Regions from separate parts of the Pseudomonas cerasi genome, predicted to be linked through region 3. Evidence: predicted binding sites of a transcription regulator. Region 3 holds the regulator's gene; each other region holds the start of a gene.
The links. The regulator FliA, encoded in region 3, starts transcription of late flagellar genes. The targets are predictions, from matches to a motif close to CTAAAGTTTNNNNNNNNNNNGCCGNTAA.
Positions count from the first base shown of each region.

Region 1: the regulator FliA is predicted to act here: its motif matches at 1,029-1,056, upstream of PI739_RS24440 (methyl-accepting chemotaxis protein).
Region 2: the regulator FliA is predicted to act here: its motif matches at 1,128-1,155, upstream of PI739_RS06115 (methyl-accepting chemotaxis protein).

Region 1 covers NZ_JAQJVM010000005.1:115,325-125,251, reverse strand. The annotation lists gene PI739_RS24440 (methyl-accepting chemotaxis protein) at 1-984, opposite strand, end outside; gene PI739_RS24435 (LacI family DNA-binding transcriptional regulator) at 1,388-2,380, opposite strand; gene PI739_RS24430 (glycoside hydrolase family 32 protein) at 2,448-3,962, opposite strand; gene PI739_RS24425 (ABC transporter ATP-binding protein) at 3,959-5,104, opposite strand; gene PI739_RS24420 (carbohydrate ABC transporter permease) at 5,132-5,974, opposite strand; gene PI739_RS24415 (carbohydrate ABC transporter permease) at 5,971-6,933, opposite strand; gene PI739_RS24410 (ABC transporter substrate-binding protein) at 6,955-8,229, opposite strand; gene PI739_RS24405 (carbohydrate porin) at 8,397-9,927, shown strand, end outside.
Region 2 covers NZ_JAQJVM010000001.1:1,419,524-1,429,450, forward strand. The annotation lists gene PI739_RS06110 (AraC-like ligand-binding domain-containing protein) at 1-734, opposite strand, end outside; gene PI739_RS06115 (methyl-accepting chemotaxis protein) at 1,367-3,499, shown strand; gene PI739_RS06120 (chemotaxis protein CheW) at 3,496-4,983, shown strand; gene PI739_RS06125 (hypothetical protein) at 5,039-5,164, shown strand; gene PI739_RS06130 (GNAT family N-acetyltransferase) at 5,236-5,721, opposite strand; gene PI739_RS06135 (hypothetical protein) at 5,783-6,181, opposite strand; gene PI739_RS06140 (MBL fold metallo-hydrolase) at 6,303-7,178, opposite strand; gene PI739_RS06145 (LysR family transcriptional regulator) at 7,287-8,177, shown strand; gene PI739_RS24815 (methyl-accepting chemotaxis protein) at 8,282-9,049, opposite strand; partial or broken gene PI739_RS24820 (HAMP domain-containing protein) at 9,140-9,927, opposite strand, start outside.
Region 3 covers NZ_JAQJVM010000002.1:240,177-250,103, reverse strand. The annotation lists gene flhB (flagellar biosynthesis protein FlhB) at 1-270, shown strand, start outside; gene flhA (flagellar biosynthesis protein FlhA) at 520-2,649, shown strand; gene flhF (flagellar biosynthesis GTPase FlhF) at 2,661-3,989, shown strand; gene fleN (flagellar synthesis regulator FleN) at 4,105-4,938, shown strand; gene fliA (RNA polymerase sigma factor FliA) at 4,935-5,675, shown strand; gene PI739_RS10210 (chemotaxis response regulator CheY) at 5,932-6,306, shown strand; gene PI739_RS10205 (protein phosphatase CheZ) at 6,326-7,111, shown strand; gene PI739_RS10200 (chemotaxis protein CheA) at 7,145-9,421, shown strand; gene PI739_RS10195 (protein-glutamate methylesterase/protein-glutamine glutaminase) at 9,472-9,927, shown strand, end outside.

The DNA.
Region 1 (9,927 bases), on a different contig from region 3:
ATCAGAGGCTTTGGCTGCATCCGATGCAGCGGCAGCATTACGCGCCACCTCATCGACCGCAGCGGTCATCTGGTTAACGGCGGTGGCTGCCTGATCAATTTCGTTATTCTGGCGCAGCAAACCTTTGCTCGACTCCTCGGTGACTGCGTTCATTTCTTCAGCGGCGGATGCCAGTTGAGTGGATGAATCACCGATCAGCTTGATCGTATCGCGCAGATTGTTTTGCATGACCTGGGTAGAGCGCATCAGGTCGGAAAATTCGTCTTTGCCCGTGACGGTAATCACGCTGCGCAGATCACCCTTGGCGATGGTGTCGTTGACACGCAGCATGTCGCGCAACGGCGTGACGATACTTTTGGTGAACAGCACGGCCAGCACAATCGTCGCCAGCGTCGCGGCTGCAATAATGAAGATCACAAACGTTAAGCCGCTTTGATACGAATCCTCGGATTCTTTTCCTGAGTTTGCCGCCTCGTCAATGTTCATTTGAACAAGCCCGTTCACAGCGTCGTCGAGAAGACGGGTAACAGGCGTCACGTTTGAACTCAGGTAGGCCAGCGCTTCAGTGGTTGCGTTTTGACGGATAAGTGCAATCACCTGGTCGAATGCAACCAGTGCTTTATCGGTGTTTTCCGACACGGCTTTGAACAGTTGTCCTTCTTTATCGCTGGCGACAAAAGGGGCGTAAAGTGCTACCTGCTTTTTCAACTCCTCACTCAGCGAAGCGATCATGCCGGACGTGGTGGCCATGTCCTGCGGATTGGTCTGGGACAGCATTCTGCGGACTTCCAGGCGCAGGCGCAGCATCGTGGCATTGATTCGGTCTGCAACCACCACGCTGGCCAATGCATCGTTTTCAATGTCTCTGGCCGTCTCGCGGATTTCTCCCATTTTCCATACTGAAATACCACCCAAGGCGACCAATAAGAGTGCAATAAACATAAAGCTGAGTGCTGCGCGCGCAGATACTTTCAAGTTTCTCATTGTCACTGACCTCCTTGTAGAATTGATTTTTCACGGCTTTAGAACTATCGGCTACCAGAAATATTACTTGAGGTGGTCGGGTTTGGTTTCTGGATTAGTTCGTGCGTTAGTTGCGCACGGTTTTGTTCTTTAATTTGTTTAGTGCGCTTTTTTGGGGCGGGATTCATGTAAGTCAGAGGGTGTACAGCTCGCCTGTTTTGAGCGTGCAATCAGTAGGCGCTTGAAAAGTAAGAGAAAAGCTATCTTTTTAGAGTGGCCGGACAGCCAGGCGCTCTTACCCCTCTCAATCGTAACCATTTAATACGGTCAGCGTTTCAGGGGTGTAAATCAGGGCTCAAGAGCAGTCGCTTTTGTCTGGAGGGTCCCGTGACGACTTGCTGCGTGAGCTTTCCAACGCAAAGCTTCATAACGATTCTCTGATCACCAGCGGGCAGTCCACCGGCTGGGAGCCCGACACTTCAAGGCTTTCAATCAGGTGCCGGGCGGCGTTGCGACCGATCTCGTAATACGGCAGTTGCACCGTGGTCAGCGCAGGAATGAACAGCTCGGCGATGCCGATCATGTTGTCATAACCCAGTACGGCAACATCGCCGGGGATTTTCAGGCCTTGGCCCAGCAGCAACTGGTAGGCACAAAAGGCAATGCGGTCATTGCCGCAGATCAGAATGTCGAACTGCGGACGCCCATCTATCATGTGTCGTGCAAGGATAGCGGCGGTTTCCCAGTAGGCATCGTGTTCGGACAGGTTGTACTGCAAGAGTTCGTCGCGAGTCAGGCCGAATGCCTCGCAGGCACGCAACATACCTGCCTGGCGGATTTCCCAGGCCAGGCTCTGTTTTGGCAGGTTTATGAACAGCGGGCGTCGATAGCCCTTGCTGAACGCGTGGTTCAAGGCGCGGTACTGACCCGTTTCGTCGTCTGGCACATAACTGACCAGGCTGCTGTCATCAGCTACGCAGTTGGCGAGCACCAGCGGCTTGCTCTTCAGGCGCTGGGGGATACTCACTTTGCGTAACCCCATGGCGCTGAAGATCAACCCATCCGGGCGGTGCGACAGCATCAGGTCAATGTTCTGGTCGGTAGGCGGATTGCTTAGCAGGTTGAGAATAAATACGTTCCAGCCTGCCTGCTGCGCGGTCTGTTCGATTGATAGCAGCAGCTCGACCGCAAACGGCGTGGTTGCGGTGTCCAGGGCAAATACGCCGATGGTTCGGGTCTGCAGGTTGTCGCCGCGAATCCTGCGAGCCGACAGGCTGGGTACGAATTGAAGCTCATCGATCGCGTTGCGCACTCGCTGATAAGTCTCCGGACTCAGTTTTCCCGGATCATTGAGCGCCCGAGACACCGTCATCAGAGACACACCGGCCAGTTTTGCAACGTCTTTAACTGAGGTCATGCGAAGCGGGGCCTGTCGGGTTGACTGATGATTATCATGCTACAGAGACCTGATTTTTTTCGCGACTTCAATGATTTACCGACAGGTATCCCGAGGCGAGTTGCCATGCGTCGGCGATGCAGACCCGGCCTCCGGTTCCGTTGGCAATAAGTTTTACCCCCAGGCTGTCGGTCTGTGGATAAAAACGGCTGCTGAAGCTGAAACTGCCGTTTTGCTCGAACACCTCGATGGACGAGCGATCAAGGAAGATCCGCAGTTCAAGCTGATTCTGTTGTGGATCTATCGCTACACTGCGCTGACCGCTGACGTGGGTGCCCGACTGAGTACGGTCGAGTATCAAACGTTTCAGCGACGCATCGTAGTAAAGCAGCGTCTGCTCATTGCCATCCTCACTGCAACGCAAGGCCACACCCAGGTGACCTTCGATGCAGTCGAGCAGGTCCAGGTGCACGTGGATTTCGAGCATGTCGCCGTGTATGTCGGCCAGCGATTGGCTACCCGCTTCGCTCCACCAGGGGGTGCCTGGCAGTGACGCGTTGCGCAACGCTGTCAGCTCGCGCGCGGGCTGCACGCACAGGCGATCGGCGCGTACTTCAAGTTCTCGCGGCAGGCCCAGCATGCCGCGCCAGTGATGTGCCTCGGTTGGGGTCGGGCTTTCCCACATGTCGATCCAGGCCCACAGCAGACGCCTGCCATCGGCAGCCACCAGCGTCTGCGCCGCATAGAAATCGTGACCGCTGTCCAGCTCGATAAAAGGCCCGCCGGTGAACTGCCATTGACTGTCGACCTGGCCCACTCGATAGCCGGTGTGAAACCTGTTCAGTCGCTCGTAGCGCTGCGCCGGCATGCCCTGGGGGGAGTAAAGCAGTACGTCGCGTTCATTGAGGCCAAACAGGTCCGGGCATTCCCACATATAGCCGTCGCCTTCGCCGCCTGTGGACACATAACTGACGAAGTCCCACGCGTGCAGGTCCCTGGATCGATAGAGCGGCAGCAGCGGTTTGTCGCCCAGGCGTGCGCCGGCAATCAGGTACCAGTGGCCATCCTGTCGCCAGACTTTCGGGTCACGGAAATGAATCATCCCGTCTTGCGGCGGGGTGTCGATAACGGCGCCGTGTTTGATGAAGCTGATGCCGTCGCTACTGGTGGCCAGGCACTGCACCTGACGGATGAAACGCTCGTCGCCCACGTCACCCAGCCACGTGTGCCCGGTGTAGATCAGCGCCAGGGTGTCGTCATGTACCACTGCACTGCCGGAAAAACAGCCGTCCCGGTCGAAGTCATCACCGGGTGCCAGGGCAATGGGCAGGTGCTGCCAATGGACCAGGTCGGCACTCTTTGCATGGCCCCAGTACATCGGGCCCCATTTCGCGTCGAACGGGTGGTGCTGATAGAACACGTGATATTCGCCACGAAAGAACACTACCCCGTTAGGGTCATTCATCCAGCCCGCAGGCGGGGCCAGGTGGTAACCGGGGCGATAATCGTGGACGAGCTGCGACAGGCCCTCTTCCAGCGCATGGCGCGCGCGCTCGAGGGCGGGAGACATCGGCTTGCTCATGGCATTTGCAAAAAAACTCATAGGGTGCCTGCTTGTACGAGGTGCGGTGTGGTGCCGGGTGTCAGGTGTGGACTGGCGTCTGTGTGGCGCTTCAGGGCCAGACCATCGGCGTCGAACAGGTGCAGGTTGCTGTCGTCGAATTGCAGCGCGACCTGATCGCCTGCCTGCCAGCCGGCCTTTGCATCGCAGCGACAAATCAAGGGCTCGCTCGCCCCGGTAGCCAGATGCACATAGACCTCGCTGCCCAGGTATTCGACACCGGATACCGTGACGCCAACGCCGTTGTTCGCAGCATTGAGGGTGATGTGTTCCGGTCGAACACCCAGGGTCAGTTGAGCATCCTCGGTCAGATTCGAGCTGTCGAAGGGCAGGGATTTCATACCCAGTGCCAGGATGTCGATCAGGCTGTTGCGACCCGGTGCCTGCAAGCTCACGGGCAGAAAATTCATTCTCGGCGAGCCCAGAAAACCGGCGACGAAAAGGCTGGCAGGGCGTTCGTAGAGTTCGCGTGGTGAGCCGACCTGTTCGACCTGACCGCCGTTGAGCACGACAATCTTGTCCGCCAGGGTCATCGCCTCGACCTGATCGTGGGTGACGTAGATCATCGTCGAGCCCAGCCGCTTGTGGAGCCGTGCGATTTCGTTGCGCATCTGGACCCGCAGCGAGGCGTCCAGGTTGGAAAGCGGTTCATCGAACAACAGGATGTCCGGTTCCCGCGCCATGGCTCTGCCCATGGCCACGCGCTGACGCTGCCCGCCGGACAATTCCCGGGGCTTGCGCTGCAGCAGTTTGTCCAGTTGCAGGATCTGCGCGGTTTTCAGCACGCGTTCGCGCAGGCTGCTTTTTTCCGTCTTGGCCAGCTTGAGGCCAAAACTGATGTTGTCGTAGACGCTCATGTGCGGGTACAGGGCGTAGGACTGAAAGACCATACCGACACCACGCTCGCGCGGTTCCAGGTCATTGACCCGTCGTCCGTCGATCAGCAGGTCGCCAGCACAGATCGAATCCAGTCCGGCGATCAAGCGCAGCAGCGTCGACTTTCCGCAGCCCGAAGGGCCGACGAACACAACGAACTCACCCGCAGCGATCTCCAGGCTGACATCGCGCAGAATGCGCGTGCCGCCCAATTGCTTGTTGATGTTGGCTAGCTTCAATTTCATCACGATGCTGTTCCTTGTCAGTTGTGTGCATCAACCTTTCAACGCGCCGGCAGTGAGGCCGGAAACGATGCGGCGCTGGAAGATCAGCACCAGAATCACCAGTGGGACGGTCACCAGCACCGACGCCGCCATCAACAGGCCCCAAGGCAATTCGTGGGAGCTGCCACCCGAAATCAGGGCGATGGCGACCGGGACCGTTCGTTGCGCATCTGTCAGGGTGAAGGTCAGGGCAAACAGGAACTCGTTCCACGCGGCAATAAAAGCCAACAGGCCGGTCGTGACCAGTGCGGGCCACAGCAGCGGCAACAGCACGCGGGTCAGCGTGACCCAGGGCGATGCGCCATCCATGATTGCCGCTTCTTCCAGCTCATGCGGCAGTTGCCCCATGAACGTGGTCAGCACCCAGACGGTGAAGGGCAGGGTAAAAATCGTGTAGCTCAGGATCAGTGCCCATGAGGTGTTGTACAGACCCAGTGCGCGGATCACTTCAAACAGCCCCGACAGCACCGCGACCTGAGGAAACATCGAGACGCCGAGCACCATCATCAGCACCGTGCCGCGGCCTCGGAACTTGACCCTGCCCAGGGCGTAGGACGCCGTCAGGCCCAGGAACAGCGCCAGCACTACCACACTCAGCGCAACCACCAGCGAGTTGGCGATGGCCTGCAGGAATGACGCCTGACTGAGGACCGCTGCGTAATTGGAGAGGTCGGCTTCGGTGATCCAGTAGCTCACTTCAAACAAGGCACTGGACGGTTTCAGCGAGGTCAGGATGGCGTAATAGAAAGGGAAGATCGCGTACAGCAGCACGACCCCGACCAGGCCCCAGAAGGCCAGGCGCAGCAGCGCTTTCTTCAGTGGGTGCAGGTTCATGAGCGCACCTCCAGCTGGCGACGTCCGAGGTACAGATAAAGCATGGCAATCACTGCCACGACCAGAAACAGCAGGGTGGAGGCGGCGCTGCCGTAGCCGACGTCCTGGAACTCCACCAGGTGCTGGCGGGCATAGACCGACATGCTCATGGTGCTCGAAGAGTTGGAGGTCAGGACGTAGATGACGTCGAAGACCCGCAACGAATCGAGAATGCGAAAGATCGCGGCGACCAACAAGGCGGGCATCAGCAACGGCAAGGTGACTCGCCAGAACACCCGCACCGGATGAATGCCGTCGACCCGGGCGGCTTCGTAGCAATCGCTTGGCAGCATCTGCAGTGCCGCGAGCATCAGCAGGGTGACAAAGGGCACGGTCTTCCAGACGTCGACGATGATCACTGCCCACATCGACAGGTCCGCATCTGCCGTCCAGGCCAGCGGCGCGTCGATCAGGCCCAGGCTCAGCATCATATGGTTGATGATGCCGAACTGGTCATTGAGCATCCACGACCAGATCTTCGCCGAGACGATGGTCGGAATCGCCCAAGGGATCAGAATCAACGCACGGACCAGCGCGCGGCCGGTGAACTTGACGTTCAACAGCAACGCCACCATCAGTCCCAGGACCATTTCCAGCCCGACCGACACCACGGTGAAATGCAGGGTGTTGCGCACCGCGTTCCACCATTGCGGATCGACCAGCACGCCAGACCAGATGACGCCGTCGTAGAGCAGATAATTGCTCAGGCCCACGAATGAGCCACTGCCGGTATCCGACAGATCGGCATCGGTCAGGCTGAACCAGAATGTGCGCAGCAACGGCCAGGCCGCCACCAGGACCAGGCACACCAGCATCGGCGTCAGAAACAGCCAGGCGGCGCGTAGCCTGCGACGTTGTACAGGCGTTTCCCGGGTGACGAGTTCGTCGTCTCCGGGGAAGTCGGTAGAAGAGACGGGCATGTTGATTTCCTTACGTGTGGCTTACCAGTTCCGGCGTTTGATGCGGGTCAGTTCGCGTTCCAGTTCGACCAGTGCCTGATCGACCGGAATATCGCCCGCCAGCACGCTATGCACCCGATCGAAGAATGCGTTGGAGACGCGTGGGTAGCCGTTGGCCGTGATCGCGGCGGGGCGCATGACCCCATTGCTGAGGATGCTGTGCAACTGCGGGTAGTAAGGCATCGCCGCGAGCAACTCGGGGTCGGCATACAGGGACTCGATGACCGGGTTGTAGGCACCTGCCAGGGCACGCTGTTTTTGCTGCTGGGCGCTGGTCAGGTAGGCAACCAGTTCTGCCGCCAGTTTGGGGTTGCGGCTGTAGCGCGAAACCGCCAGGCCCCAGCCTCCGAGCGTTGAAGCGTGGGTGCCGTTCGCGCCGCCACTGGGCAGGGGCGCGACGCCGACCTTGTCTTTTATCGCGCTGTCCTTGCTTTGCACCAAGGCCCAGACGTAAGGCCAGTTGCGCATGAACAGCGCATTTCCCGACTGGAATACGCCACGGCCTTCTTCCTCGGTGTAGTTAAGTACGCCGGGCGGGGAGATCTCGCCGATCCAGCTTTTTGCCAAGGTCAGCGCGACTCGTGAGGCCTGGCTGTTGACCACGATGTCTCCGCGCGGGTTGACCAGTCCGCCGTCCGGCTGGCTGCTGATCCATTCCAGGGCGTTGCACGTCAGGCCTTCATAGGCGCGCCCCTGGAACACGTAGCCCCACATAGTGGCATTCCCCGCATCGCGTTCGGCTTTTTGCACTTTTTTGGCGGTAGCGGTCATGTCCTCCCAGGTCTGGGGGACCGGCTGCTGGTACTTGTCGAGCAGATCCTTGCGGTAATACAGCAGCCCCGAGTCGGTAAACCAGGGCATAGACACCAGCCGGCCGTCGACGGTGGCGTTGTCCACCTGTGCCTGGAAATAGCCTTGTGTCGCATTTGCCGGAAGCAGTTCGCGCAGATCCGTCAGGTGTTTGGCGAGCATCCCCGGCCACACCATGTCGATTTGAATGATGTCGATGTCGGTGGACTGGGCGCTGAGGATCTGCTGGTAGAACGACAGGCGCTCGGTTGCAGAGTTAGGCGTGGAAACCACCTGAACGTTGTTGCCGGTCTGTTTTGACCAGCTATCGACTGCCTCCTTGCACAGTTGCAATTCAGCGCCGACGGCCCCGCACGAGATCGTCAGATCGGCTGCGTTCGACAGCGCAGAAAACCCGGCGGACAGGGTGAGCAGCGCGGCGGGAAGAAGAGATTTCAGCTGTTTCATAGAGCCCTCTTTATTTTTGTTTTTATAAAAGTTAACGTTAACATCGTCAATGTAACAGCGTATTTTCGATGTGGCACCCTTTTTTCTCCGATTTGCACAATTTTGTGCTGAAGGAAAAAGGCTCGGCCAACGTCACGAAAACAATAAAAACAAAACAGGAAGTCCACATGCAGAACGCATCAAGATGGCTACTCGCAGGGGTACTCGGCACCTCGACAACCGTCTCTCAGGCCGCGACTCTGGAAGAGCGGATGGCCGCATTCGAAGCCCGTGCCAGCGCTGCGGAAAAACGTGCAGCCGCTGCCGAACAGCAAACCCAGGCGCTCGCCAGGGAGCTTCAGCAACTCAAACTCTCGACCCCCGTTGCGCAGCCTGCCGCACCCACTTCTGCGTCCACCGTTGCGGCCAATTCACAGCCGGCTCTGGATGATCGCGTGGCAAAACTCGAAGCCCGCCAGCAAAGCATGGAGAAGCCAGGCAGTGCCGGACACCTCACCGACGGGTTCAGCTTCAAGGGCTACGCTCGCTCCGGTCTGTTGATCAACGACGGTTTGGGCGGCGGTCGCGGTGGGCCTTATACAACCCCCGCAGGTTCAGTCGGTGGTGCGGTCGGGCGCCTGGGTAACGAAGACGACACCTACATGCGCTTCGATCTGTCGAAAGAGATCTACGCGCAGAACGGCACGCGCTCCAAGTTCACCGTCTCCATCGCCGACGGCGTTGAAAGCTATAACGACTGGACGGCCACCGAAAGCAGCCTGAACGTGCGTCAGGTATTTACCGAACTCGACCACATTGCCGCTTTCAAGGGGAATTCAGTGTTCGAAAACGCCACGCTGTGGGCCGGCAAGCGCTTCGACAGGGATAATTTCGATATCCACTGGCTGGACTCGGACGTGGTCTTTCTGGCTGGGACCGGTGGCGGTATCTACGATGTGCAGATGACCAAGGACTGGCGCTCGAACTATTCCCTGATCGGACGTAACTACGGAGATTTCAGTGAGGGCGGCGTCGATGCCGATGTGGAAAGCTATATCCTGACCTCCAACCAATTCTTCGACAATGGTCAGTGGCAGTGGATGTTCAACGCCATTGGTGCAAAGAAAAACGACGTCGGTACGCGCACCAATCAAGCCGGTTTTGCGCCCGCAGATTCAGGCCTGCACACCATGTTGGCCAATCACCAGAAGGACTTTTTCGGTCGGGAAGGCTTCTTCAAGACGGCGTTGCTCTATGGGCAGGGCCTGGGTGCGCAGGTCAAGGACATTGGCGCGGATGGCGAACTGATCGACGACGCCCGCGCAGTGCGTCTGGCCATGTATGGCGAGACACCTATCGCGCCGGGATGGCGCATCGGCCCGAGCCTGCTGGCCGAACAGAGCAAAGACCGCTACGTCAAAGGCGACGATTACCGCTGGCTCACGCTGAACATGCGCCTGGCCAACGAGATCAACAGCAACTTCGAGATGGCCTACGAGCTGAGTTGGCAAACCATGGACCTCGACCCCAAAGGCTATCTGCAACGCAATGCGGTTGACGGTAACTTCTGGAAGTTTACGGTTGCGCCGACCTTCAAGCCGGACATGGGTGACCTGCTCACACGCCCCGAACTGCGAGTGTTCGCAAGCCTCATGAACTGGTCTTCGGATCTGGACCGCTACAGCACGACCGGCAACTTCGGCAAAAGTGATTTCAACT
Region 2 (9,927 bases), on a different contig from region 3:
GCGAACAGGCGATTGAGCGTGCGTGGCGAAACATGAGTCGCCAAAGCAATGCTTTCGGCCGTCAGCCCTGTGTCGGGTAGATTATTCAACAGGAACTGCTTGATGCGCTGCAGTTGTTGCATTTGACGAGACTGCTGCCGGATATCGGTGTCGCCGAACACCGAGTCGAAGGCTGTAGACAGTACGTCCAGCAGTGATGCATTGAGTCGCTCGCTCAGCGGGTCCGATAAGCCTTCTGTGTTCCAGGCTTCATTCAACAAGGTTGCGGCAACACGGCCCAGCGTCGAACGGCCATCGAGCGTGCGGCACACCAGTCGTTCGGCAGCGGGCATGTGTTGCAGCAACAATTTGCGGGGCACCGCCAGCACAATCTGATCGTCACCTTCGGGGTAACTGCATGCGTAAGGCTGTGCGCTATCGTAAAGGACGATATCGCCAGCGCCTTGCCGGGACTCTCTGTCGTTCTGCACGACGATAGCGACGGAACACAAAGAGAGCGTGAGGAGGAAGTGATCGCTCTCCCTGTCTTGCTGCAACCGCCGGTAATGGAGGGGGGAAGACTGGATACGGGTGAAGGTAACGCTACTCTGATCCCTGACATTCAGCCCGCCGTCAAACGGCGCTTCGGTCAGCGGCTGGCTGGTGACCAAGCCATACGTCGAGCTCACAACCTCCTGCCAGGCGTCGAAACGATCCTCGGGCCGTAGTGGTTCGGCTGGGAAAATCATGGCCATGGCTGCCTCTGCGACGAGCGTCTTTTTACGAAGTGATCGGCGGCAAGGTTATCAGACGTTGATCCAGAGCAAGACCCCTGTGCCGGCAGTGTTTCAAGGTGGTGAAAATAGTTTATAGACCTGTGATCCAGCCGATATATCCCTACGTATGCAGCGCTCTGCTTACCCAAGCCTTCTAGAACAGGAGTTCCATGGACCCGCGCCTTGCTGGGCTTTCTTTCTTGCTCACCCTGGGATGGACGGGGGCCGTGATTCTCGTCATCTGGTTTTACGCCTGATGACGCAACGGTTTTCAGCAGGAGACGGAAGTGGTTTACGAAGCGGTCCTTGCCGGTGATCGGTAGGGCCAGGAAGTGTGTGCGTTGATAGTGGCTAAATAGTGGTCTGGCAGCGCTAAAGCTAATCTGACTGAAGCCGATGTTTATGTAACGGCCCCTTGCCGAATGACTTCGATAGTTCTACCTGGCTTTGACGGCCTTGAAGTTTGCGCTATGGAAGGCATTGAAAAAGACGATTAACCGGCTTGACCGGCAGCCTCCATAGTCCGCACATCGGTGTGTCTGACAGGGCTCGCAGAGACCGGGGCTTTATAACAATACTTCCACAGATGCTTACTCGCAGAGTACTTCCACATGTCGACCACAATTGAAAGCACCTACAGGGAACGGGCCGGGCTGGAACTTGATCTTCACTCGCTGTTGACGGCCATTGACCGTTCCCAGGCGATGATCGAGTTCGATCTTGAAGGCAATATCCTGCGGGCCAATACCAATTTTCTGGATTGCGTCGGTTATCGGCTGGATGAGGTCCAGGGTCGGCATCACCGTATGTTCTGCACGCCGGAATATGCGTCCAGCGTCGAATACGCGACGTTTTGGGAAAAACTGGGCAAGGGCGCTTTCGACGAAGGGCAGTACAAGCGCCTGGGCAAGAACGGGCGCGAGATCTGGTTGCAGGCCACTTATAACCCGGTGTTTGACGAGCAAGGCAATCCGTTCAAGGTGGTGAAGTTCGCCACGGACGTGACTGCGCAGCGCAAGTCCAATTCCGAGTACGAAGGCAAGGTTGCGGCCATCGATCGCTCGCAGGGTGTCATCGAATTCGACCTTAACGGTCGCGTGCTCACCGCCAACGAAAACTTTCTCAAGGTCCTGGGTTATCGTTTGGACGAGATTCAGGGTCAGCACCATCGCATGTTCTGCGAAGACGACTACCTGAACAGTCCGGCCTATCGTGCCTTCTGGGCCAAGCTCGAACGTGGCGAGTATGACTCCGGCGAATACAAGCGCATCGGCAAGAACGGTCGCGAGTTGTGGATCAGCGCCACTTACAACCCGATATTCGACCCGGATGGTCGTCCTTACAAGGTCGTGAAGTTCGCCAACGATGTGACCGAGAGCCGCATTCGTCAGGCTGAGTCCGCGGGCAAGGTGACAGCCATCGAACGTTCTCAGGCGGTGATCGAATTCGATCTGACGGGCAAGGTGCTGCATGCCAACCGCAATTTTCTGGCGGTATTTGGCTACGAGCTCGATGAAATCGTCGGCGAGCACCACCGCATGTTCTGCTCCGAGGAATTTGTCAGCAGCCTGCAGTATCGTGAGCTCTGGGAGAAGCTGGGGCGCGGCGAGTACGACGCCAACGAATACAAGCGCAAGCGCAAGGACGGTAAGGAGATCTGGATTCAGGCCACCTACAACCCGATTTTCGATGCGCAGGGCAAACCCTACAAGATCGTCAAATTCGCGCTCGACGTGACTGTGGCCAAGGAAACCAGCGTCGAGGACCAGGGCAAGGTGAATGCCATCGACCGCGCCCAGGCCGTCATCGAATTCGACATGGCCGGCAACATCATCACCGCCAATGCCAACTTCCTCAAAGCGCTGGGTTATGGCCTTCAGGAAATCAAAGGCAAGCACCACCGTATCTTCTGTGAGGAAGAATACGTGCGCGGCACCGAGTACCGTGAATTCTGGCACGGACTGGGGCAGGGCGAGTTCTACTCCGGGCGCTTCATGCGCGTCAGCAAATATGGGCAGAAAATCTGGATTCAGGCGACGTACAGCCCGATTTTCGACCACGACGGCTTGCCGTTCAAAGTGGTGAAATTCGCCACTGACATTACCCTTCAGGTCGAGATGGAACAGGCGATAGAGGCCAAGACCCGCGCCATGGGCGAGTCGGTGAAAGCACTGATGAATGCCATTTCCTATGTGGCACAGAGTACCGAGACGGCCACCGATCTGGCCAGAATGACGCGTGAGCAGGCCAGCACCGGTTCGCAGACGCTGGTCAAGGCCTCCGACGCGATGGACATGATTGCCAAGTCCGCCGAGGGTATTCAGGACATTATTCAGGTGATCAGCGAGATCGCCAGTCAGACCAACATGCTGGCCTTCAACGCGGCTATCGAAGCGGCCAGGGCCGGTGAACATGGCCTGGGCTTTTCGGTAGTCGCCGACGAGGTGCGCAAGCTGGCCGAGAAGTCTTCGCGTGCGACCAAGGAAATCAACAAGCTGATTCTGGAAACGGTCAGCCGGATCGAGTCGGGCAACGAGATTTCGCGCAGTGCCGGCGAAGCTTTCGAACACATCGTGGAAGGCGTGATGCAGACCACTCAGGCGATTGACGGGATCAACACGGCGACAGAGAAGCAACGTCTGTCGGCGCAGGAAGTCGAGGCACTGATCGTCGAGCTGCACAAAGCCAACCTGACCGGCTACACCCAGACTCTGGACAAGGTATCCATCGGACAACCTGCATGAGCAGCCTGAATGCCTATGGCGTCGTGCAGATCAACGGTGTGTATCTGGCGGTGGTTGCCGATGCGTTGATGGAGGCCGTGCACTGGCCCGCTGATCTGCATCCCCATCCATTGACACGGGGAGCGCTGCGTGGGGTGTTTACCTTGCGTGGCAAACCGGTGCCATTGGTCGACCTGCGGGCTCAATTGGCGGAGGGCGGCGATATGTCTTCGCCGACGCCACTGGTGGCGATTCTCAAGTACGGCGGTGGCTACCTCGGGCTGGCGATTGACGCTGTGTGCGACATTCTCAAGGCCCGTGATTCTCAGTTCAGTCCACTGGGGCCAGCGGGCAGCGGTGTCGGCTTGCTGCCCTCTCTGCTGCTCGGCGCCGAAGAGTCGCGGATGATCTACAAGCTTGACCTCGACTTCATGAGTGGTTTGCCAGGCGTGATGTTCGCTGCCGATCCGAGCGCGCAAGTGCTCAAGGACGAGGCACTGGCCGCCAAGGGCCGCTTGCTGCATTACCTGGTGTTTGAGTGCGACGGCCGCAACTTCTGTATCGATGCGAGCGTTGTGACCGAGTTGGTGGACGATCCCGAGATCACGGCGTCGGATTTTGCCAGTGACTGCTGCTTCGGCGTCACCTCGGTGCGTGGCACCAAGGTCCCGGCGCTCAACCTGTCCGAAGTGCTTGGCCTGGACCACCAGCGTCAGACGTCCAAGCCGCAGTTGCTGCTGTTGACTGCGCCGGACGGGCGGGTGTGCGGGTTTGGCTACGACCGCATGGTCGCCATTCAGCGTCAGGATCCGGACAGCCTGTTGGCGGCACCGCATTATGGCCTGCCGCACCCAGAGCTGCTGGCCGGGGTCATGAACCTGGAAGAGGGGCAGCAGGCCTTGTTGCTCGATCATCCGATGCTGTTGCAGCGCCCGGAAGTCAAAAGCTACACCCAGGTTTACCAGCACGACGTCAAACCTGCCCAGGCCTCGCACGATGTGACCAAGGCCATGCTGCGCCACGCCTGCCTGCTGTTCGATGCGCCGACCCGCTTCGTGGCACCGTTGAGCCAGATCGTGGAGATCATGAGCATGCCGCAGCAATTGATCGGCCTGTCGCAGCCGGAAACGCATTTGCTGGGACAGTTCAATCTGCGCGGCGAACAGGTGCCGCTGATCTGCCTGAGCAGTCTGCTGGGCGAAGGCGCACAGGTCCAGGGCGAAGCGTCGCGTGTATTGATCGTGCGTGGCGAGCGGCTGTGCTTCGGTTTTGCAGTGAACCGCGTCGATGCGATCGACGCGTTCAATCAGTTCGATCCGGCCATGCTGGAACAAGGCTGGCAAGCCAGTACTGGCAAGGGCATTTCGGTCAATGACCGGGTCCGCTCGCTGGTCAGCGTCGGCAGTCAGGAGCGCAGTTGGCGTGCGACCCTGCTTGATCTGCAGGGCCTGGCCCGACAGCTGGAATGCAACGTTGATCAGCGCCGCACTGTGCAATCAGTCTGAACCGAATGCTCCGCGCGTGGCCTTATTTGAGTGTTCACCAGCGGAGTCAACGACCATGACTGACAAGAAAGACGAGAAAAAACCGGAACCGCAAAGCGACGTGCCCGCGCACTCGACGCCCGAAGAAAAGGAACGCCTGAAAGACTTCAACAAGGACGGTATCCCGCCTGGGGTTTGCTGACCGCTGTTGAATGCTTTTCTTAAACGCCCGGCCCACACAGGCCGGGCGTTTTCGTGTCAGGCCTTTGTGCTTCAATCGCCGCCTTTGGCGAAGTCCAGCAGCCCGGCACCCTCCATTCGGTAGCGAACCCATTCACTTTGCGGCGCAGCGCCGATCGCTTCGTAGAACTTGATGGCTGGCTCGTTCCAGTCCAGCACGCTCCACTCCAGGCGACCACAATCGTTGGCTACCGCTTCGCGAGCGATATGTCGAAGCAGTGCGCGTCCGGCGCCGATGCTGCGCTTCTCAGGAGTGATGTACAGGTCTTCCAGATACACGCCGTTGCGTCCCAGCCAGGTCGAGTAACTGTAGAAATAAACGGCATAGCCAATGGGCTGGCCGTCATGCAGGCACATCAGCGCCCTGGCCGGTGCGTTGTCGGCGAACAGGCTGCGTTGAATGTCGTTGGTACTGGCCTTGACCTCATGCCCTGCGCGTTCATAGATGGCAAGTTCGGTAATGAACGTCAGAATCTGACTGGCATCAGAGGCAGTGGCTGGACGGATTTCGAGGGACACGGAGGGCAATCCTTGGCTAATGGGCGCAGCATGATAGCCGCACTCGCCAGGCGCTCGATAGTCAGGCGTCACGCAGCAGGTCGTTGGCGTTGAGCAACTGATAGGCGATCTGTGGACGTGCTTCCAGGGCGCGGCGGATGGCGGCAGGTATCGATTGACGCGTCTTGCGACACAGCCCGACCTTTTCCTCGACGACAATGCTGATGCCGCGCATGGTGCGCACTTCATTGAAGCCCGGAGCGACGTCGACACGCACGCCCAGTTGCTGGAAAATCTTGCGCTGCATGTGCTCCAGATCTTCCAGACTTTCGATACGCTCCAGGCGATCCAGCAGGGTTTTTTCTGCGTCGCGGGACAGCAGCAGAATCCGCAGGTCTGCACCTTCCGCATCCAGCAGCTCGCGCTTGCAGTCGCAAGCGCCGGGCGGACAGGGGTTACGGATTTTCAGAGGGGCGTTCATGGGCTCAGCATAACGACTGACAAGGGCGTCTGACCATACCTCCGTGCGTGTCCGCAGCGCACGTAAAAGTCCGTCCACTGCGATATTCGCGCCGCCTCGCCGAGGCCTTACAGGTGCCGGATCAATTCGGCCATTTCATCTCGCCCTTGATGACTTTTGCACTCATCTCCAGCGAAGCCGGTTCGGCCAGTTGCGGCCAGGCTTTGTGCATGGCGTCGATCAGGGGGGTGGAATCCTTGGCTTTGGCGGCCTGTTCTTCGAAGGACTTCAGGTAGTCGGCGGTGAATGTCACAGCCTGGGTGCCTGACGGAATCTTGCCCAGGTAATGACCCGGAATTACGGTGGCCGGTTTCAGCGCCTCGATGCCTTTGAGTGTCGCGAGCCAGTCCTGACGCGATTTCGGGCTTTGCGTGTCAGCGACCCAGACATGGATGCCGCTGGAGACCACGACACCGCCAACCACTGCCTTGAGGGAGGGAATCCATACGTAACTGCGCTCGGGTGCCGGGCCGTTAAGGCCTTTGATCTGCAATGGTTGGCCTTCAAGCGTCAGGTGGTCGTCCTTGAGCTCTTCCGGCACAACCAGGCTGGTTGGCGCATTGTCCTTGAGAATCGGGCCCCAATAGGCGAGTTTGCCCTGCATCGAAGCCTTGATCGCCTTCACGGTAGGCGCGCTGGCGACGATCTTCGCTTCGGGGAACGCGGCTTTGATGACGTCCAGACCGAAGTAGTAGTCCGGGTCGCTGTGGCTGATGTAGACGGTGGTGAGTTGCTTGCCGCTGTCCTTGATCTTTTGCACCAGTGCCTCGGCGTCGTTGCGCTGGAACTGCGCATCGATGAGCACCGCGTCATGCTTGCCGGTGATCAGTTCGGATGAAACCGGGAAGACGGCTTTTTCAGCCGGGTTGTATACCTCGATCGCCAAGGGAGCGGCGGCCTGGGCTGCGAGAGGGAACAGAGCGGCGAAGGACAGGGCAAGCAGGGATTTGCGCGGCATGGGATACGACCTTTGTTTGGACAGGGCAGAGGTCGTTATCTTAGGTTGCCTCAAGTGAAACAAAAGCCTCAGTATTGGCAACTATTGATTGCTTATATCGGACGAATTGTGGATCGGATCATAGCTGCACGGGTATTCATCGCCATCAACGAGAGGGGCAGCCTCATCGCCGCCGCCGAGGCGCTGGATATGTCTAGGGCCATGGTCACGCGTTATCTGGCGCAGATGGAGCGCTGGGCCGGAGCGCGACTGCTGCACCGGACCACGCGCAAGCTCGGCTTGACCGCCCCAGGGCAAGTGACCTTGTTGCGGTGTCAGCAACTGGTCGAGCTGGCCGACGCGGTGCCACTGGCAGCCGATACGCAAGTCGACGAGCCACGCGGCATGCTGCGTATCGCCTGTTCGCAGTCACTGGCCCAGGCCGTTCTGGCACCCGCGGTGACGGCTTACCTGCAACGCTATCCCGACACCTCGGCAGACCTGCTTATCGGTAACGAGGCCGTGGATCTGGTCAGCGAGCGAATCGATCTGGCGATCCGCATCACCAATCAGTTGGACCCCAATGTCATTGCCCGTCCGCTGGGGCAGTGCGCTTCGGTGGTGTGTGCTTCTCCGGCCTATCTCGCCGTGCACGGCACACCGTCCAGGCCGCAGGAACTGTCTGCTCACAACTGCCTGACCTATTCGTACTTCGGTAAAAGCCTGTGGGAGTTTACCCGCCAGCAGATGCCGCTCAGTGTGCCGGTCGGCGGCAACCTCAGTGCCAACGATTCAGTGGTGCTGCTGGAGGCCGCAGTGGCTGGCGCCGGTGTCAGCCTGCAACCGGTGCATTCGGCGGCGCCGCTGATGGCGAGCGGCAAGCTGATCGCCCTGATGCCGGAGTACCAGCCACGGGCTTTGGGGATACACGCGATCTACACCTCAAGGCACCATCAGTCGGCAACGCTGCGCACTTTTCTGGATTTTCTGACTGAATGGTTTGAGAGGGGTGGAGATTAGATCTCCTGCTGTGGACAGGACTCAGAGCGTCCAGAACACGCGGAGCATGGGCACGATAGGGAGACACAGACGCCCATCGTTCCTCACGCTCCGCATATGCAGGATCAGGTCTTGAACTTGCGCACCAGGCCGTCCAGCTCGCTTGACAGGATCTCCAGGCTTCTGGAATCCGCGCGGGCCGAGTCCGAGAGTTCGGCGATCAACTGGGCGTCGCCATGGATCTGGCTGATGTGCCGGTTGATGTCTTCGGCCACCTGATGCTGCTCCTCGGCAGCGGTTGCGATCTGGGTGTTCATGTCGCGAATCACATCCACTGACTCACGAATCTGCCCGAAGCTGCTGCGTGCCTGCCCGATCTTGGTCACCGATTGCTGCGATACGTCGAGGCTGGCATGCATCTGTTGCGCCACCGAGGCAGTGCGTTTGGCCAGGTTGCCCAGCAGGCTGTCGATTTCTGCGGTCGAGTCCGAGGTGCGTTTGGCCAGTGCGCGGACTTCGTCGGCTACGACGGCGAAGCCGCGCCCCTGTTCGCCTGCACGTGCTGCTTCGATGGCCGCGTTGAGGGCCAGCAGGTTGGTCTGCTCGGCAATCGAACGGATGGTATTGAGGATCGACTGAATGCCTGCGCTGTCCTTTTCCAGTTGCGTCATGTCCTTGGCCGAGCGGGTGAGTTCTTCGCTGAGCTGGTCGACGCTGCGCACCGCATCATCGATCTGCCGCTGACCTTCACGCGCCTGTTGCTGGCCGCTGTCGGCCGAGTCTGCGGCCTGGCTGCAGGAACGGGCGACTTCATTGGAGGTGGCGACCATTTCATGAAACGCCGTGGAGACCATATCCACCGCTTCGCGCTGCCGGCCAGCAGCTTCGGCCATGTCGTTGGAGACACGCGTCGAGCTGTGTGAGGCTTCGAGAATCTTCCCGGCCGCCTGACCGATGTGCTGAATCAGGCTGCGGATCGCGGTCAGGAACTTGTTGAACCAGCCCGCCAACTGCGCAGTTTCATCCTTGCCGCGCACGGCGAGGTTCTGGGTCAGGTCGCCTTCACCGCCTGCAATACCTTCCAGGCCGCTGGACACGCTGTGAATCGGGCGCACGATGACCCGGGCAAAACTGGCCCCGACAATCGCAAAGACCACCGCCAGCACCACCGCGATGATGCCGATCAACCAGGTCAGGCGGGTGGCCGAGGCCATCACTTCGTCCTGTTTGATCAGGCCGATGAAGTTCCAGCCCAGTTGCTCGGACGAGTACACATTGGCCATGTAACGCTCGCCGTTGAGTGTCACCTCGACCAGACCACTGGCGGTTTTCGCCAAATCGCTGAAGCCGTCGCCCAGTTCTCCCAGTTTCTTGAAGTTATGCTCGGGCTGTTTGGGATCGACCAGCACGGTGCCGTTCTTTTCCATCAGCATCAGATAGCCGCTTTCGCCGAGCTTGATCTGCTTGACGATGTTCGTCAGTTGCTTGAGCGATACGTCGATATTGACCACGCCACCAGGGTTGCCCAGTTTATTGGGAATCGCCCGGATGGTACTGACCAGTACCGCGTCGTCGTTGGCCCAGTAATAGGCGTCGCTGCGCACGGTTTTGCCGGCATTGGCCATCGCCGTCTTGTACCACGGCCGCACACGCGGGTCGTAGTTGCTCATTTTCGGGTCTTCCGGCGTCATGATGTAGCTGCCGTTGATCAGACCATAAGAAACGTAGGAGTAGGCCGGGTGAGCCTTGGCGATATTGGCGAACAGCTCGG
Region 3 (9,927 bases):
TTGCTGGCCAAGGGTACTGATCTGGTGGCGCTGAAAATTCGCGAAATCGGCGCGCATAACGAGATCCTGATTCTGGAATCTGCGGCACTGGCGCGTTCCATTTACTACAGCACCGAGCTCGATCAGGAAATTCCCGCCGGCCTGTATCTGGCCGTCGCCCAGGTGCTGGCCTACGTCTATCAGATCCGCCAGTTCCGCGCCGGCCAGGGCAAGCGCCCCGACCCTCTGGGCGACATCAAAATCCCTCCCGACCTGCAGCGCGACGCGTAGTCCGGTCCCCTCTCGCGACGTTCGGGCATCAATCTGAAAGGCCCAGGTTTCAGACGCTCCGCGTCCGCTCTTGCACAGGCAAACGAGAAGATTTTTCTGACTGCGCTCAGCGCACTGGATTTACGTGACTTCTGTGTCTAAAGCCTTACTGCCACTGGCTTTGTAAAAGTTGGACAGCTTTTTGCAACAGGGTCGATACAGGGCGCCATCGGCGTCAATGTTTTGATCTAGTGCGCAGGTAACGAATCAGTGGATCGCTCTCAATTACTCAGTAGCGCACGCAGCAATATCACAGGCCTGGGCCGTGGTCAGTTGGGCGTTCCGTTGTTGTTGCTGGTCATGATGGCAATGATGATGTTGCCTATGCCGCCATTCCTGCTGGACGTGTTCTTCACGTTCAACATCGCACTCTCCATCGTCGTGCTGCTGGTGTGTGTGTACGCCCTGCGGCCGCTGGACTTCTCGGTATTTCCGACCATTCTGCTTGTCGCCACGTTGCTGCGTCTGGCGCTGAACGTCGCTTCCACTCGGGTGGTCATGCTTCACGGGCAGGACGGCCACGCCGCTGCGGGCAAGGTGATTCAGGCCTTCGGTGAAGTGGTGATCGGTGGTAACTATGTCGTTGGTATCGTGGTGTTCGCGATTCTGATGATCATCAACTTCGTGGTAATCACCAAGGGTGCCGGCCGTATTTCCGAGGTGAGCGCGCGCTTCACCCTCGACGCGATGCCCGGCAAACAGATGGCGATCGACGCCGACCTCAACGCCGGCCTCATCGATCAGCCCGAAGCCAAGCGCCGCCGTGCCGAAGTTGCCCAGGAAGCCGAGTTCTACGGTTCCATGGACGGTGCCAGTAAATTCGTGCGCGGCGATGCGATTGCCGGTCTGCTGATTCTGTTCATCAACCTGATTGGCGGCATGCTGGTCGGTATCCTGCAACACAACATGACCTTCGCCGACGCAGGCCGCGTTTACACCCTGCTGACCATCGGTGACGGTTTGGTGGCGCAATTGCCATCACTGCTGCTGTCCACCGCCGCCGCGATCATGGTGACCCGTGCTTCCGGTTCGGAAGAGATGGGCAAGCTCATCAATCGTCAGATGTTCGCTTCGCCCAAGGCGCTGGCGGTTTCCGCTGCGGTCATGATCGTGATGGGGCTGGTGCCGGGCATGCCGCACTTCTCCTTCATCAGCCTCGGCCTGGTGGCTGCAGGCGGCGCGTATCTGCTCTGGAAGAAAGAAAATCAGGTGAAAGTCGAGGCGCTGGCCGAAGTGCAGCGTCAACAGGACCTGCTGCCTTCGCCGACCCGCGTTCAGGACGCCAAGGAACTGGGTTGGGATGACGTGACGCCCATCGATATCATCGGCCTGGAAGTGGGTTACCGCCTGATTCCGCTGGTGGATCGCAACCAGGGCGGTCAGCTGCTGGCGCGTATCAAGGGCGTGCGCAAGAAGCTCTCGCAAGAGCTCGGCTTCCTGATGCCCACCGTGCACATTCGCGACAACCTCGATCTGGCGCCCAGTGCCTATCGTCTGACGCTGATGGGCGTGATTCTGGCCGAGGCCGAGATCTACCCTGATCGCGAACTGGCGATCAACCCCGGTCAAGTGTTCGGCACCCTGAACGGCATTACCGCCAGAGACCCGGCGTTTGGTCTGGAAGCCGTGTGGATCGAAATCAGCCAGCGCAGTCAGGCGCAGTCGCTGGGGTACACCGTCGTCGATGCCAGTACTGTAGTGGCAACCCACTTGAACCAGATTCTCTACAAGCATTCGCATGAGCTGATCGGCCACGAGGAAGTCCAGCAATTGATGCAGTTGCTGGCCAAAAGCTCGCCCAAGCTGGCTGAAGAGCTGGTGCCTGGCGTGCTGTCGCTGTCTTCGCTGCTCAATGTGCTGCAGGCGCTGCTGGCTGAACACGTACCTGTGCGGGACATTCGCAGCATTGCAGAGGCTATCGCCAACAACGCCGGGAAGAGTCAAGATACCGCCGCTTTGGTGGCCGCAGTGCGAGTGGGTCTGAGCCGCGCAATCGTCCAAAGCATTGTAGGCGTTGAGCCGGAGCTGCCTGTTATCACTCTGGAACCAAGGTTGGAACAGATATTGCTCAATAGTTTGCAGAAGGCTGGTCAGGGTCAGGAAGAAGGCGTTCTTCTTGAGCCAAGCATGGCTGAGAAGCTCCAGCGTTCGTTGATTGAGGCCGCCCAGCGTCAGGAGATGCAAGGGTTGCCGGTAATTCTTCTGGTAGCAGGGCCTGTCCGGGCGATGCTGTCACGATTTGGACGATTGGCTGTACCGAACATGCATGTTCTGGCGTATCAGGAAATTCCGGACAACAAGCAAGTAACCATCGTAGCGACTGTCGGGCCAAACGGCTGAGGTAGTGAGTCATGCAAGTTAAGCGATTTTTCGCCGCCGATATGCGTCAAGCCATGAAGCTGGTTCGCGATGAGCTGGGCGCTGAAGCGGCCATCATCGGTAACCGGCGCATTGCTGGTGGCGTAGAGCTGACTGCTGCTCTGGATTACAAGCTGTCCGCCCTGGCACCGCGTGTGCCGAACATGGAGCTGGAAGACGAGCTGCGCAAGACTCAGTCGCGCATCGTCTCCGCCCAGGCCGAATTGAACAACCGCAGCGACAGCGACGCATCGGTCAACCTGCAGCTGTTTTCCGGCAAGCCGGTCAACCCTGCCGATACGCACATCGAACCGACGCTCGAAGAGCCGCCGCGCCCATTCGCGTACGCACCGCCACAGGCCGCCGAGCCTGCCGTTGGCCAGCGCGCCTATGACTCGATGCGCTCCGAATTGAACGGCCTGCGCGAGCTGCTGGAAGTCCAGCTCGGCTCGCTGGCCTGGAACCAGTTGCAGGGCAGTCGTCCGCAGCAGGCCAATCTGTGGCGTCGCCTGCAACGTGTCGGCTTGTCCGGCCCGCTGTCACGCGATCTGCTGTCGATGATCCCGGAGATCGACGAGCCTCGTCAGGCCTGGCGCATGCTGCTGGCTCATCTGGCACGCATGATCGCCGTGCCGGAAGTCGAGCCGCTCGAGGAGGGCGGCGTGATTGCAATGGTCGGTCCTGCCGGCATGGGCAAGACCACCACCCTGGCCAAACTGGCAGCACGTTACGTGTTGAAGTACGGCCCGCAGAATATCGCACTGGTCAGCATGGACAGTTTCCGTATCGGCGCGCAGGAGCAGCTCAAGACCCTTGGGCGCATCCTCAACGTGCCGGTCACCCATGTCGATCCTGGCCAGTCTCTGGTTCAGGCGCTGGAACCGCTGCTGCGCAAGCGCGTGGTGCTGATTGACACCGCCGGGCTGCAGGCCAGTGATCCTGCGCTGCGCATGCAGCTGGAAAGCCTCGCGGGTCGCGGCATCAAGTCGCGCAACTATCTGGTGCTGGCAACCACCAGCCAGAAGCAGGTGCTGACAGCCGCGTATCACAGTTACAAGCGTTGTGGCCTGGCCGGATGCATTCTGACCAAGCTTGATGAAACAGCCAGCCTCGGCGAAGTCCTGAGCCTGGCGATCAGTCACGAATTACCTGTGGCCTATCTCACGGACGGACCACGCATTCCTGATGACCTGCATATTCCGCGTCGTCATCAGCTGGTAAGCCGCGCGGTGAGTGTGCAGATGCAGGATGAGCCTAGCGAGGAAGCAATGGCTGATATGTTTGCTGACCTCTATCACACCCCTGGCAAGAGAGTGGGTTAAGTGATGGATATTATTGGAATGTCCCTGCGTCAACGGTCTGCCATGCAGTGTTCATACGCGAACGTGCAGCCCTCGATGTGGTTTCGGTCTACGCAAGACAAGGTAAAGAAATAACATGGGCAGCATGCATCCCGTACAGGTTATCGCGGTGACCGGTGGCAAAGGTGGCGTCGGTAAGACTAACGTGTCAGTGAACCTTTCACTGGCCCTTGCCGAGCTTGGCCGTCGCGTCATGCTGCTGGACGCCGATCTGGGTCTGGCCAATGTCGACGTGCTGCTCGGGTTGACGCCCAAGCGCACGCTTGCCGATGTCATCGAGGGGCGTTGTGAGTTACGCGACGTGCTGTTGCAGGGGCCGGGCGGGGTTCGAATCGTACCCGCTGCTTCCGGCACCCAGAGCATGGTGCATCTGTCGCCCGCCCAGCATGCCGGCCTGATCCAGGCGTTCAGCGAGATTGGTGACAACCTCGATGTGCTGGTGATCGACACGGCTGCCGGTATCGGCGAGTCGGTGGTCAGCTTCGTGCGCGCCGCTCAGGAAGTGCTGCTGGTGGTGTGCGACGAGCCCACGTCGATCACCGATGCCTACGCCCTGATCAAACTGCTTAACCGCGATTACGGCATGAACCGCTTCCGGGTGCTGGCCAACATGGCACAGAGCCCGCAGGAAGGGCGCAACCTGTTCGCCAAGCTGACCAAAGTGACGGATCGTTTTCTCGATGTTGCGCTGCAGTATGTAGGTGCCGTGCCGTACGACGAGTGCGTACGCAAGGCGGTACAGAAACAGCGCGCCGTCTACGAAGCATTCCCGCGTTCCAAATGTGCACTGGCCTTCAAGGCCATTGCCCAGAAGGTTGATACCTGGCCGTTGCCAGCCAACCCGCGGGGTCATCTCGAGTTCTTCGTTGAGCGACTCGTTCACCAGACCAGTGCAGGGCCTGTGCAATGACTGCGAGCGGCTACCAGATGTACAGCAAGGCTTCCCGTAATTCACAATACGAGTTGATCGAGCGCTATGCGCCACTGGTCAAACGTATCGCTTATCATCTGCTGGCGCGCTTGCCGGCCAGTGTGCAGGTCGAGGATCTGATCCAGGCCGGCATGATCGGCCTGCTTGAAGTCTCCACCAAGTATGATTCCACCAAGGGTGCGAGTTTCGAGACCTATGCCGGCATTCGCATCCGGGGTGCGATGCTCGATGAGGTGCGTAAGGGGGACTGGGCGCCACGCTCGGTACACCGTAATACGCGTATGGTCAGTGACGCAATTCGGGCAATTGAAGCTAAAACCGGCCGTGACGCTAAAGATCACGAGGTTGCGGCCGAACTCCAGTTGAGTCTCGATGATTACTACGGGATTTTGAATGACACCTTGGGCAGCCGCCTCTTCAGTTTCGACGACCTGCTGCAGGACGGCGATCATGAAGGGCTGCACGAGGATGGCGCAAGCGGATCGCTTGAGCCGTCGCGCGACCTGGAAGACGAGCGCTTCCAGGCTGCGTTGGCCGATGCAATTGCCAATCTGCCAGAGCGCGAGCGTCTGGTGTTGGCGCTGTACTACGACGAAGAGCTGAACCTCAAGGAAATCGGAGAGGTTCTCGGGGTCAGCGAATCGCGGGTCAGTCAGTTACACAGCCAGTGCGCAGCTCGTTTGCGAGGGCGTTTGGGGGAGTGGCGAGCGCGTTGACAGGCAATGTGCGGTCTATGGCCGCGCGTTGACTGCAAGCCGGCTGTGCAGAGCGTTACGTGGTAACGGGGTGGACCCGTCAGAAGCCTGTCAGGTATTGCCTCGATGGGCTTGTTTCTCAGGTCCTTGCCTGTTGTTGTGCCAAGCCCGTCGTCGTTTCGTACAGCCGGGGGTGTGCTGTGCCAGTATTGAGTGAACAGCGTGTTCAGGTGCTGAATGCGTTAAAGACTGCTTGGAGGTCGAATTGGACAAGAACATGAAAATCCTCATCGTTGATGACTTCTCAACGATGCGGCGGATCATCAAGAACCTTTTGCGTGATCTGGGGTTTACCAACACATCGGAAGCGGACGATGGTCTGACCGCATTGCCGATGCTGCAGAGCGGTGCCTTTGACTTTCTGGTGACGGACTGGAACATGCCTGGCATGTCCGGTATCGATCTGCTGCGCGAAGTCCGCAAGGACGAACGCCTCAAGAGCCTTCCCGTGCTGATGGTCACTGCCGAAGCCAAGCGTGAGCAGATCATTGAAGCTGCCCAGGCTGGGGTGAACGGTTATGTAGTCAAGCCATTCACTGCCCAAGCCCTGAAAGACAAGATCGACAAGATCTTTGAACGCGTCAATAGCTGATGCAAGCCGCGAGGGCGCTATGGATAACAATGATTCGATGGCCGACTTTGAGTCGACCTTAAAAAGACACGCGCAGGAACTTGTCACCAGCCTTGAAAAGGGTCGTTTCGGTGACGCTGTGCAACTGATCCACGAACTCAACCAGACACGCGACCGCGGCCTTTATCAGGAAGTGGGCAAGCTGACTCGTGAGCTGCACAGTGCAATCGTAAACTTTCACATCGATCCGCACATGCCTCAAGCCGAGGAAGTGTCGCAGATCACGGATGCTACCGAACGCCTGTCGTATGTGGTGAGGCTGACCGAGAATGCGGCCAACCGCACCATGGACCTGGTGGAAGAGAGTACGCCGGTCATGAACGGCCTGAGTTCCGACGCCAAGGCGTTGAGCGATGACTGGGGACGTTTCATGCGCCGCGAAATCGGTGCCGAAGAGTTCCGCGAGCTGGCCAAGCGGGTCGATGGTTTTCTGACGCGTACCGAGAAGGAAACCCATCAGGTTTCCGCGCATCTCAACGACATTCTGCTCGCCCAGGATTACCAGGACCTTACCGGTCAGGTCATCAAGCGTGTGACGCAACTGGTGACCGAAGTCGAGAGCAATCTGCTCAAACTGGTGCTCATGGCCAGTCATGTCGATCGCTTCGCAGGCATCGAACATGACGAACAATCCATCCTCGATGAAAAAGATCCTAAAAAACATCTCACTCAGGGTGAAGGTCCGCAGATTCATGCCGATAAACGTGAAGACGTCGTATCCGGACAGGATGATGTAGACGATCTGCTATCGAGCCTCGGCTTCTAAGATCTGTAGACGGTTAATTTTAGGGAGCACCCCATGAGCTTCGGCGCCGATGAAGAAATCCTTCAGGATTTTCTGGTAGAGGCCGGCGAAATTCTGGAGCAGTTGTCAGAGCAATTGGTCGAGCTGGAAAGCCGACCGGATGATGCTGATCTGCTCAATGCAATTTTTCGCGGTTTTCACACTGTAAAAGGGGGCGCCGGCTTCCTCCAGCTCCATGAGCTGGTGGAGTGCTGCCACATCGCCGAAAACGTGTTCGACATCCTGCGCAAGGGTGAGCGTCGCGTTGATTCCGAACTGATGGACGTGGTCCTGGAAGCACTGGACACCGTCAACAGCATGTTCGGTCAGGTACGTGAACGGACTGACGTAACTCCGGCGACGCCAGAACTGCTGGCCGCGCTGTCGCGTCTGGCCGAGCCACAATCCGCCGACGAGGCCGCGGCTCCCGAGCCAGAGCCCGAGCCGGTGGTCGAAGTCCAGGCTGCTGCGGTTGCAGAGCCAGCGGCTGGCGACGAGATTACCGATGATGAATTCGAGCAACTGCTCGATTCGCTGCACGGCTCCAGCCCGGTGTCTGCAGCGCCTGCACAGGCGCCAGCAGCAGCGGCTGCGCCGGCGGGTGACGAAATCACCGATCAGGAATTTGAATCCCTGCTTGATCAGTTGCATGGCAAGGGCAAATTTGCGGCCGATGCTGCAACCGCTCCGGCCCCTGCACCTGTGGCGCAGGGCAGTGCAGCGCCTGCCGGTGACGAAATCACCGACGACGAATTCGAAGCGTTGCTCGATCAACTGCACGGCAAAGGTTCGTTTGACGCCGCGGTAGCGACGCCAGCAGCTGCTGCACCCGTAGCCGTTGCTGCCAAGGCGCCCGCTGCTGCGGCCGCGTCGGACGAAATCACCGATCACGAATTTGAAAACCTGCTCGACGAATTGCACGGCAAGGGCAAGTTCGAGCCTGAGGCGATTGTTGCCAAGGCATCTGCTCCGGCAGCCGCAGCGGCTGCTCCGCCACCGCCGCCACCTGCTGCCAAGCCTGCTCCGGCGCCTGCTGCGAAAGCAGAGCCGGCCAAACCTGCTTCGGCGCCAGCCCCTGCGCGCGCTCCTGCACCCAGCGGCGAAAAGCCGGTGGCGACAGAAGCCGAAACCACGGTTCGTGTCGATACCGCCCGACTGGACGAGATCATGAACATGGTCGGCGAGCTGGTGCTGGTGCGTAACCGCCTGGTACGCCTGGGTCTCAACAGCGGCGATGAAGCCATGTCCAAGGCGGTTTCCAACCTGGATGTGGTCACCGCCGATCTGCAGACTGCGGTGATGAAAACCCGCATGCAGCCGATCAAGAAAGTCTTCGGTCGCTTCCCGCGTCTGGTTCGCGACCTGGCTCGCCAGCTCAAGAAAGAGATCAACCTGGAGCTGGTCGGTGAAGAGACCGACCTCGACAAGAACCTCGTAGAGGCGCTCGCCGATCCGCTGGTCCACTTGGTGCGCAACGCTGTCGACCACGGTATCGAAACGCCGGAAGAGCGCGAAGCCACGGGCAAGTCCCGCGGCGGTCGTGTGATCCTTTCGGCGGAGCAGGAAGGCGACCATATCCTGCTGTCGATCTCCGATGACGGTAAGGGCATGGACCCTAACGTCCTGCGCTCCATTGCTGTGAAACGCGGCGTCATGGACAAGGATGCAGCCGATCGGTTGAGTGACACCGATTGCTACAACCTGATCTTCGCGCCGGGCTTCTCGACCAAGACCGAGATTTCCGATGTGTCGGGTCGCGGTGTGGGCATGGACGTGGTCAAGACCAAGATCTCCCAGCTCAATGGCTCGATTAATATCTATTCGACCAAGGGCCAGGGTTCGAAGATCGTCATCAAGGTGCCGTTGACCCTGGCGATCATGCCGACCCTGATGGTGATGCTGGGCAACCAGGCCTTCGCTTTCCCGCTGGTCAACGTCAACGAAATCTTCCACCTGAACCTGTCGACTACCAACGTGGTTGATGGCCAGGAAGTGGTGATCGTACGTGACAAGGCCTTGCCGCTGTTCTACCTCAAGCGCTGGCTGGTCAGTTCTGCGGCTCATGAGGAACAGCACGAAGGGCACGTAGTGATCCTGACGGTCGGCACTCAGCGCATCGGTTTTGTCGTCGATCAGCTGGTCGGTCAGGAAGAAGTGGTCATCAAACCGCTGGGCAAGATGCTGCAAGGTACGCCGGGCATGTCGGGCGCCACCATCACCGGTGACGGTCGCATTGCCCTGATTCTCGATGTACCGAGCATGCTCAAGCGTTACGCCGCACGGCGTATCTGAACCCGGGGTTGCGGGCAGCCTGGCTGCCTGCGACACCTATTGGAGTGTTTATGGCAGTCAAGGTCCTGGTGGTGGATGATTCCGGTTTTTTCCGCCGCCGCGTTACGGAAATTCTTTCTTCGGACCCCAACATTGTAGTTGTCGGCACCGCCACCAACGGCAAGGAAGCGATTGAGCAGGCGCTGGCACTCAAGCCGGATGTCATCACCATGGACTACGAAATGCCGATGATGGATGGCATTACGGCAGTTCGCCACATCATGCAGCGTATCCCTACCCCGGTATTGATGTTCTCGTCGCTGACGCACGAAGGTGCGCGCGTGACGCTGGATGCTCTTGACGCCGGTGCGGTGGATTTCCTGCCCAAGAATTTCGAAGATATCTCGCGCAATCCGCAGAAGGTCAAGCAACTGCTGTGCGAGAAAATCAACAGCATTTCACGCAGCAACCGCCGTTCCAGCGGCTTCGGTTCAGCCAGTGCAGCTCCGGCCGCACCGGCTCCTTCG